Regions from separate parts of the Paraburkholderia sp. TE9906 genome, predicted to be linked through region 1. Evidence: predicted binding sites of a transcription regulator. Region 1 holds the regulator's gene; each other region holds the start of a gene.

Region 1 (3,275 bases):
GACCTCGCGTTGGACCTGAAGGCCGAAACGCATCTGCTGTCCGTGGTGGACATGCGCTCAAGCATTGCGCAAAGCGCGGGCCTGCTGACCGATGTGGCGTGCGGCAGCTTCGAAAAAACCGCGCGCGACATCCTGCAGGAAGGGGTGGACTGGCTCACCGAGCGTGGTGTGAGCGCACAAGGGCACTTCGCGTTCGGTCATCCGATCGACGAGATTGCGAACCTCGCCAACGACCTGCATGTCGATCTCGTGGTGGTCGGGCATCGCTGCCGCACCGGCTTGTCGCGATGGTGGATGGGGGCGGGCAACACGCCGCTGCTCGATCGCGTGTCGTGCAGCATTCTGGTGGCGTGTTCTTCCGCGCAGGAGCAGCAGCAAGCTGCGGCTTGATGCGGCTTGCTGCGTAGGGACGCCGCGCATGGGGCGAGTGGCTGGCCGTGACGGCCGGCCGGTCATTCGTTCAGATTGATCGCGGCGAGCTTCCACGTGAACAGACCTTCGCGCCGAAAGACCGCCGAGTAGTGCGCGTTGGCTTCGCCGCGCCGGTAGGTGACGACGAACTCGTTGAGGCCGCGATAGCCTGCCGTGGTTTGCCGCGATGGTGGGGTCGTTGCAGTGGTGGGGGTGTCGGCGGCGGGTGAGGCAGGCGTTTCTGTGGCTGCGGCAGGCGGATGTTCACCAGGATCGCCGTGCGGCGGCATGCCGTTCAACAAGGCCGCGACGCCGTCCGGTGTCGCATAGGAATCCACCAGCGGACCGATCAGCGTCACGCCGATCATCGCGCCGATGGTGGCCATTTTGCTGTCGTTATCCGCGTCCAGTCGGCGCGTCAGCATGCCTGCGATCTGCTCCTTCAGGCTCTCGCGCAACGCGGGAAAATCGACGTATTGATTCACGGTTTGCGCGTCGCGTGCATCTGCCGCGCGTTTGAGATTATTCAGCGCGATATAGGGTGACGCGTAAGCAAACCCGAGTGCCGCAATCACTACGACTACAACCAGCGTGATGAGCAGCGGCCGGGTGGCGGCGCCCTTGGTTCGTGTCGGACCTGTCATCGAATGGAACTCCCGATCAGATTGGATTTAACGTGGACTACGGCCCCGCAAAAACAATCCCATTCTATGCAAATATCCGAACAGCAGGTCTGAAAAGCGAGCACGACAACAGCGATGCGCGAGGCATGGTGCAGCCTCTTGCCTGCACAGGACACGCTCACGACTCGAAGACTGCACCGTGCACATTGGCTTCATCGGCAATGCAACGGTCGATCATGCCGCACACCGCCTCGACCGTGCCCACCATGATCAGCCGCGACGGCCCGTGATAGACGCGCACCGGCGCGCGCCGTGCGGGTTCCGCCGTATTCAACCCCGAGTTCAACGACACACGGGCAAACGCCGGCAATGACGACGGCAGGCTCGCTCCATCAGCGGGCGCGTCGAACAGCGAGGCGCAGTCCTGAGCCGGTGCTTCGATCAATGAGCAAGGCACCAGATTGCGCAAATGGCGCAAACGACCGAACTGGCGAAAGGGCAACAGGCGGGCAAGGCGTTCCATGAGTCTCTCCAGGCGATGCAGCGTTGAGGCAGCGTTGAGGCAGCGTGGGATTAAGCGAACAGGCGCGGTGGTTTAGAACTCGCCAGGGCGGATCAGCCCCACGGCGATACCCTCCAGCGCGAATTCCGCACTGCCGGTTTCAACGAAAATGTTCTCGTAATCGGGGTTCTCCGCGATCAGCTCGAGGCCGTTAGGCCGGCGCTTCAGACGCTTGACCGTGACGTCGTCGCCAAGCCGGGCGATGATGATCTGACCGTCTTTCGCCTCGCTCTTCTTTTGCACCGCGAGCAGGTCGCCGTCGAAGATGCCCGCGTCGCGCATGGACAACCCGCGCACCTTCAACAAGTAGTCGGGCTTGCTCGAGAACAGCGCCGGGTCGCACGCGAAGTGCTGCGAGATATGTTCCTGCGCGAGGATCGGACTGCCCGCGGCCACCCGGCCGATCAGCGGCAGCGACAGCTGCATGATGCTCGCGTGCGGCAGCGTGAACTGATGCGGTGAATCTTCCGGACCCGCCAGCAGGCGAATACCGCGTGACGCGCCGGCGGCGAGTTCGATCACACCCTTGCGAGCGAGCGCGCGCAGATGTTCTTCTGCCGAATTGGCCGAGCTGAAGCCCAGCTCGGCGGCAATTTCCGCGCGGGTGGGCGGAAAACCGGTGCGTTCGATCGCCCGGCGAATCAGATCGAAAACCTGCTGCTGTCGTGCGGTGAGTTTTGTCATGGCCACTGTATGTATGAACAGGTGACTGTATTTTTATACAGTATTCGGCGCAATTCAAGCTTTACTTTAAGTTCGTGACCCTGGGGGCCGTTACGGCGTCGCTCATCGGCGTCAAAACATCCGTTTTCGTGCCGCAACGCCTTATCCAGCTGTCATTACCACTTTTGCGTATTAAAGAATGAAGAAACATTATTTTTAATGATGAAAGCGCTTCGATAGACTGCCTTCCAGTTGGCGCTCATGTGCACGTGACCGCGACACAGAACAAATCACGCTGGTTTCAGCGCACTACACGCGGAGAAAGTTGACATGAATCATCGACACACGGGGCTGGCTCGCAAAACGAAGCAACTCATCGCGGCGCTCGCGTTCGGCGCGGCCGGCGCGCTCGGCGCGATTGCCTCGGCGCACGCGGCCGACACCACGCTGCTGAACGTCTCCTACGACCCGACGCGCGAGCTGTATCAGGACGTCAACCAGGCGTTCGGCAAGGAATGGAAAGCGAAGACCGGCGAGACGATCACCTTCAAGCAGTCGCACGGCGGCTCCGGCGCACAGGCGCGCTCGGTGCTCGACGGCCTGCAGGCGGACGTCGTCACGCTCGCGCTCGCCTACGACATCGACGCGCTCGCCGGCAAGGGTCTGCTCGACAAGGGCTGGCAAAAGCGCCTGCCGGACAACGCGTCGCCGTACACGTCGACGATCGTGTTTCTCGTGCGCAAGGGCAACCCGAAGCACATCAAGGACTGGGACGATCTGATCAAGCCGGGTGTGTCGATCGTCACGCCGAATCCGAAGACCTCGGGCGGCGCGCGCTGGAACTACCTCGCGGCGTGGGCGTACGCGGAACATCAGCCGGGCGGCAATGCGCAGAAAGCGAAGGAATTCGTCGGCAAGCTGTATAAGAACGCCGGCGTGCTGGACTCGGGCGCGCGTGGCGCGACCACCAGCTTCGTGCAGCGCGGCATTGGCGACGTGCTGATCGCGTGGGAAAA
Region 2 (3,275 bases), on a different contig from region 1:
TTTCAGGGCTGCCGCACCGGTGCGAAGTGGTCGACGCTCTATACCGAGTTGCCGCGCGCGCAGGCCACGAAGCATATGGAGTTGCGCACCCAGGCGCATGTCGTGCGAATCGAAACCGACGCGCGCGGTAAGGCGAAAGAGGTGCTCTACTACGACGCCAACGGCAAATTGCAGCGGCAAAAGGCGCGCATCGTCGCGGTGGCCGGTAATGCGATCGAGACGCCGCGTCTACTGCTGAACTCGCATTCGAGCAAATTTCCGCAAGGTCTCGCGAACGGCTCGGGGCAGGTGGGCCGCAATTACATGCGCCACACCACGGGTTCGGTGTATGCGGTGTTCAACGATCAGGTGGACATGTTCAAGGGCACCACGATGGCCGGCATCATCGAGGACGAAGCGGTGTTCAACCCGCAGCGCGGTTTCGCGGGGGGCTATCACATGGAGACCATCTCGCTCGGACTGCCGTTTTACGCGGCCTTTCTCGACCCCGGCGCGTGGGGGCCGAAGTTCGCCCAGGCGATGGACCAGTACGCGTACACGGCGGGTATGTGGATCGTCGGCGAGGACATGCCGCGCGAGACCAATCGCGTGACCTTGAATGCGGACGTGAAGGACCAGTACGGACTGCCGGTTCCCAACGTGCATTTCGACGATCACCCGAACGACGAAGCGATGCGCGAGCATGCGTTCAAACAGGGCACGGCGGTATACGAGGCCGCCGGCGCGAAGACGGTGTATCGCGTGCCGCCGTATCCGTCCACGCATAACCTCGGCACAGCGCGCATGAGCGCGCGAGCCGAAGACGGCGTGTGCAATCGCTTCGGCCAGACGCACGAGGTGTCGAACCTGTTCATCGCGGACGGCAGCCAGTTCACCACCGGCGCGGCCGAAAACCCGACGATGACGATCGTTACGCTGGCGATCCGCCAGGCCGATCACATCGCGTCGCAGATGGGCAAGCGCGCGGTGTGAGCGTGCAAACCGTGGGGCCGCATGCGGGTTCGACCAGATTGTCGGGCGACGGATGCCGGCGTAAGTTGACGCAGTCGGGCCGCATGCCGTGGCGCAGTGAAGCAGTGAAACACGCCACGGCATGTTCGCCGCCAAACCGGGAGTGCAGGCCATGTGTGGGATTTACATCAACGCCGATCCGATCCTCTATGAATCGCGCACCCGTTCGCTGCGGATTCACGGCGTGATCACGACGGTGCGGCTCGAGAATCTGTTCTGGGACGTGCTGTGCGAAATCGCCGCGCGCGAAAACCTGACGACCAGTCAGTTCGCCGTGAAGCTGTATGACGAACTGATCGCGTTGCGTGGCGAGATGCCCACCAATTTTGCGTCGTTTTTGCGGGTGTGCTGTCTGCGCTATCTGTCGATGCGCACAGAGAAGGGGGCGAGTACTGGCGACACGCCGCCTGGCTTGCCGGCCGTGGTGAATGAGGCACGGCCGAGAATTCTGAAGACCGTTTGAGGTGGAAGCCGGCGGTTGAATTCAGGCGCGGATACCGGAAGACAGAAAACGTCCTGTGGGTAAGGCAGGAGCGCAAGCAGCACTCGACACCAAAGCGCAATCCGGACGCGGCGACGACGTGGCGAGCTTTCGGGCGAGGTCGCTCACCGCTCGGTGGAACAGGCATCCAGAGAGTCATTGAGTGTCGATCCGGATACGAATCTGATGCCCGACGTCATGGTTGCCCACCGGCAACTGAATCAGTGCTTCGCAGTTCTTATTCCTCATTTGCCACGTGATGCGCCGCTCTACCCTAAGCCCGGCGTACAGTTCGACCGATAATCCCACAATGTGGAATGATCGACTGCTTGCTCCTCTCGCGTCGTAGAGCAGCTTCTGCCGACATCCACTTCTACTGCGTGCCTTAACATCCATCTCAAAATACTGTATAAATATACAGTACCGTCGACCGCCTTATGCGTAGCTCAAGGCCGGGCAGGGCGGAGCATTCCCTATTCAAAGAGCGTGTCTATGGCAGCAGCGATCCAGCTTGCGACGACCACGCTGTCGTCGCAATTGCGGCGTCAGGTGTGGCAGGGCAACGAGCTTGCCGAATCGGGCTCGCGCGTGATTTCCAGCGGCTACGCCGCCCTGGATCGTGTGTTGCCGGGACAAGGCTGGTCGGCAGGCGGCCTGACGGAATTACTGATCGAGCATGGTGGTGTAGGCGAAATACGCTTGCTGGCCCATTCACTTCGCCAGTTGACGACGCAGACCGAACGGCATGTCCTGTTCGTGTCGCCTCCTTATCAGCCGTGTGCCGGGGCATTGAGGGCTTGGGGCATCGATGTCGGGCGCGTCTTATGGGTACGCTCAAATGAAGATCAGGCACTGTGGGCCGCCACTCAGGCATTGAAGCAGGACGGCATCGGCGCGGTGCTGGTGTGGCTGCCGCATGCGCGTGCCGATAAGGTTCGGCGCCTGCAAGTGGCGGCTCAGGAGTCCACCTCGCTGGCATTTTTGATCCGGCCTGTCGAGGCGGCCGCGCAATCTTCACCCGCGCCATTGCGAATGATCTGCGAGCCGCTCTTGCCGGCCGATGCGCAGACGATCAACCGTCGCCAATGGCTGCAGGAGATTGGCCTGTCGATCGATATCTTCAAGCGTCGCGGGCCTGCGCTAGCCGAACCTCTTCGTCTCGTTCTGCCTTTACAAAGCGCCTTGTTGCCGGAAAAAGGAATCGGCCGCCATCAAGGACCAGAGGTCAAACATGTTGTGGATCGCAGTCACATTGCCACTCTTGTCGCTGGAAGCGGTGAAGCCTCTCGCGTCGCTTCCGGATGGTTTGCCCGCGAAACCGAATCGGTGTGAACCGTGCGACCGCGAGGCAAGCCAGCCGCCAGCCGCGGCAGGCATCGTCGAGCGGCGCTGTTATGCATTGGCCGATCACGCGCACATTTTGATGCCGGACCTGGACGCCTTGCGTGCCGGGGTGCACGCGGGCCATTCGCGCTCGTATGCATTGGCGCTGGCGCCGGGACTCACGCTGCTCGCCGCCGACGCTACCCGCGAAACTCAGGCATTCGAATCAATAGCGCTTGCGTTGCTGACCTACACGCCGAAAGTATCGCTCGCCGACGCGCACACGCTGTTGCTGGAAGTCGGCTCCGGCTTGAGGCTGTTCGGCGGCTTGCGCATGTTGTTGTCGCGTGTGCAGGCCACGGTGAAGGAGTTCGGCTATACGGCGCGCATCGCCTGTGCGCCGACAGCCTGGGGCGCGTGGCTATTGGCGCAGGCACGTTGCGCCCGGCAGGGGCGTCGC
Region 3 (3,275 bases), on a different contig from region 1:
GAGACGGGCACGGTCGTCGTTTGTACTAACGAAGGCAATGCGGATCTGTCGGCGAACGTCCCGCCGCTGCATATCGCGTCGATCGGTATCGAGAAGATCATTCCCAGGGTGTCGGACCTCGGCGTGTTCGTGCGCATGCTGTCGCGCAGCGCTCTCGGTTCGCCGATCACGCAGTACACGTCGCATTTCCGTGCGCCGCGGCCGGGTACCGAGATGCATTACATCCTCGTCGATCACGGCCGCTCGGAGCGCCTGGCGATGGAGGACTTCTGGTACTCGCTCAAATGCATCCGCTGCGGCGCGTGCATGAATACCTGTCCGGTGTATCGGCGCAGCGGCGGGCTGTCGTATGGCGGCACTTACTCCGGGCCCATCGGCGCGATCATCAATCCGACGTTCGATCTGAAGCGCTATAGCGCGCTGCCGTTCGCGTCGACGCTCAACGGCAGTTGCACGAACGTGTGTCCGGTGAAGATCAACATTCACGAGCAGATTTACAAATGGCGCACGGTGATCGCCGAGCGTCATGAAGTGCCGTTCGTGAAGCAGGAGGTGTTGAAGATGGCGGGGCGTCTGCTCGCGAGTCCGACTCTGTATCGCGCAACGGTGTCGTCGATGGGCGGCGCATTGCGGCTTCTGCCGAATTTCATGCTGTACAACCCGCTCAATATCTGGGGCAAACAGCGCGAGTTGCCGGAGGCGCCGAAGCTCACCTTCCATGCCTGGTACAAAAAGAATCGTGGAGGCGGCGATGGCAACGCGTGAGGCTTTTCTGGCGAAAGTACGGCAGGCGCAACCAGCGGCGCGGCCGCGTCCCGACGTGCCGTTGTTCGACGCGCCGGGCGGCGATCTGCGCGCCCGGTTTACAGCGGCATTGCAGATGATGGGCGGCACCTGCGTCGACGTGGCGGCTGCCGGCGACGTGAGCGTGCTGATTCGCGAGCGCTTCGGCGCCGACGCATCGATTGCATCGGCAACGCCCGAGGTGCAGGGCACGCGCGCGCTCGCGGCGGACACGGAGCCCGCTTCGTTGCAGGACATCGACGTCGGCGTGGTGCGGGCGCGCTTTGGGGTCGCCGAAACGGGCTCGGTGTGGTTCAGCGAGCGCGAGTATGTCGTCAACGCGCTGGGCTATATCGTCCAGCACCTGGTCGTGCTGCTCGATCCGGCGCAATTGATCGACGGCTTGCAGGACGTCTACCGGCGCGACGACTTCCGTGCCGCGCGTTATGCGGCGCTCGTCACGGGACCGTCGGCGACGGCCGATATCGAAGGCGTGCTGATTCGCGGCGCGCAGGGCGTGCGCTCGCTGACTGTGGTGTGGGTCGCGCCCTGACGGGACGATCCATCGAACGCGATCGACTCGGTTCCGTCGAATATTCGTTGGCCAGGGGACGTGCAGCCCAAGCGGGGCGGCGTGCGTGTTTCATTGCTCGGGCGCGCCTACGCGCAGAACCCGCCACGGACTTTGCTATCATCACTGTATAAACATACAGGTTATGCAAAAACCCGTGGCAACCGATGCTCGATCAGAACTCCGCTCTGACGTCCCTTACTACCTGCTGAACTTCGAGCGCGCCCTGGCGTGGCTCGCCGCGCGTTACGACGATCTGATGGACGCGCACGAACTGGCGTTCCTCACCGCGTTCGCCGGCTTGCCGCAAGCATCGCGCGCGCTGCTGGTGCGCATGCTGATGCGCAAAGGCGCGCTGTTTCGCGCGAGCCGTCTGGCGTATGACGAGATCGGCTGCCCGTTGCAGGCGGCCGCGCCAATGGCGGCGCTCGGCTGGGTCGACACCGAACCGCAGCTTTCACTCGACGATCTGTTCGCGCTCAGCACGCGCCCCCAGTTGCAGGACATATTCGCCGAAGCCATCGCTTTGATTCCCGGCGCGAAGAGCTTGCGCAAATCCGATCTGCTGGACACGCTGCGGCCGTTTCATGAAACCGGCGGCGGCGCGGAAAATCCCGCACGTCGCCCGCTTGCCGCGTGGCACAGCGGCGCCACGGACACCGTTCTTCACGTCACGATCGCACCGCTGTGCGAGCGGCTTCGTCTGATGTTCTTCGGCAATTTGCAGCAGGACTGGTCGGAGTTCGTGCTCGCCGATCTCGGCGTGTTCCAGTACGAAAAGGTGGCGTTCGGCCCCTCGTCGCGCGCATTCCGGCAACGCGCGGACGTCGATGTTTATCTGGCGCTGCATGCATGCCGTGAAGCGCTGGAGTGGCTGCCCATCGTCGACAGCGCGAGCGCGATCGACGAACTCGTCGCCACGGTGATCGCGATCGAAACGGGAAACCCGTGGCTCGACATGCGTCGCGCGAAACTGCTGTTCCGTATCGGCTACGAGTGCGAGCGGCAGCAGAACTGGACTGCCGCGCTCGCGGTGTATGAGCGTTGCGCGTGGCCTGGCGCGCGTCATCGGCGTATGCGCGTACTCGAACGCAGCGAGCGTTTCGACGCAGCGTTCGCGCTGGCCTCGCATGCCGCGGCCGCGCCGGAAAGCGAAGAGGAGGCGCAGCGCATCGCGCGCATGTTGCCGCGTTTGCGGCGCAAGCGTGGCGAGCCGGCGCCGCGCACGCCGGCAGCGCGCCCGGTCGAGCGCAGTACGCTGGTGTTGCCGAAGCCCGAGACGCCGCAAGCGGTCGAATACGTCGCGCGCGATCATCTGGCGTGCGATACCGCGCCGGTGCATTACGTCGAGAACGCCCTGATCAATTCGCTATTCGGTTTGCTGTGCTGGGAGCCGGTGTTCGCGGCGCTGCCCGGCGCGTTTTTTCATCCGTTCCAGCGCGGCCCGGCCGATCTGTATGCGCCGGATTTCCATGCGCGCCGCGCGGACCAGTTTGCCGCGTGTCTCGCGCAACTCGATAGCGAGGCCTATCGCGAGACGATTCTGCGGCATCTGCACAGTAAGGCGGGGCTGCAATCGCCGTTCGTGTTCTGGGGCCTGCTGACGCCGGAGCTTGTCGCGCTCGCGCTCGACTGTCTGCCCGCCGCGCATCTGAAGCTGTGGTTCGAGCGCCTGCTGCGCGATATTCGCGGCAACCGTTCGGGCCTGCCGGACCTGATCCGCTTCTGGCCGGCCGAGCGCCGCTATGAACTGATCGAGGTGAAGGGGCCCGGCGATCGCTTGCAGGACAACCAGATTCGCTGGCTCGCGTATTGCGCGCAGCACGGCATGCCGGTGCGCGTGCTCGACGTACGTTGGGCTGAAGATTGGCACGATGATGCGCAGATGCACGGCGCAGCCGCGTCGGAGACCGTCGCGACG

What was found. Region 1 encodes LexA, which represses DNA repair genes until DNA is damaged. Its sites were predicted from a motif close to ACTGTATNNNNATACAGT; they were not measured.
Region 2: imuA (translesion DNA synthesis-associated protein ImuA) is a predicted target of LexA. The motif match lies at 1,897-1,914, and genes of this name have one in related genera.
Region 3: ACZ9H4_RS14490 (VRR-NUC domain-containing protein) is a predicted target of LexA. The motif match lies at 1,480-1,497, and genes of this name have one in related genera.

The regions. Positions count from the first base shown of each region.
Region 1 covers NZ_JBWCCT010000003.1:412,671-415,945, reverse strand. The annotation lists gene ACZ9H4_RS09645 (universal stress protein) at 1-390, shown strand, start outside; gene ACZ9H4_RS09640 (DUF2939 domain-containing protein) at 453-1,055, opposite strand; gene ACZ9H4_RS09635 (hypothetical protein) at 1,213-1,557, opposite strand; gene lexA (transcriptional repressor LexA) at 1,630-2,280, opposite strand; gene ACZ9H4_RS09625 (sulfate ABC transporter substrate-binding protein) at 2,590-3,275, shown strand, end outside.
Region 2 covers NZ_JBWCCT010000016.1:39,779-43,053, reverse strand. The annotation lists gene ACZ9H4_RS30785 (GMC family oxidoreductase) at 1-972, shown strand, start outside; gene ACZ9H4_RS30780 (ribbon-helix-helix domain-containing protein) at 1,124-1,474, shown strand; gene imuA (translesion DNA synthesis-associated protein ImuA) at 1,985-2,824, shown strand; gene ACZ9H4_RS30770 (Y-family DNA polymerase) at 2,724-3,275, shown strand, end outside.
Region 3 covers NZ_JBWCCT010000005.1:82,404-85,678, forward strand. The annotation lists gene ACZ9H4_RS14480 (lactate utilization protein B) at 1-765, shown strand, start outside; gene ACZ9H4_RS14485 (LutC/YkgG family protein) at 752-1,336, shown strand; gene ACZ9H4_RS14490 (VRR-NUC domain-containing protein) at 1,512-3,275, shown strand, end outside.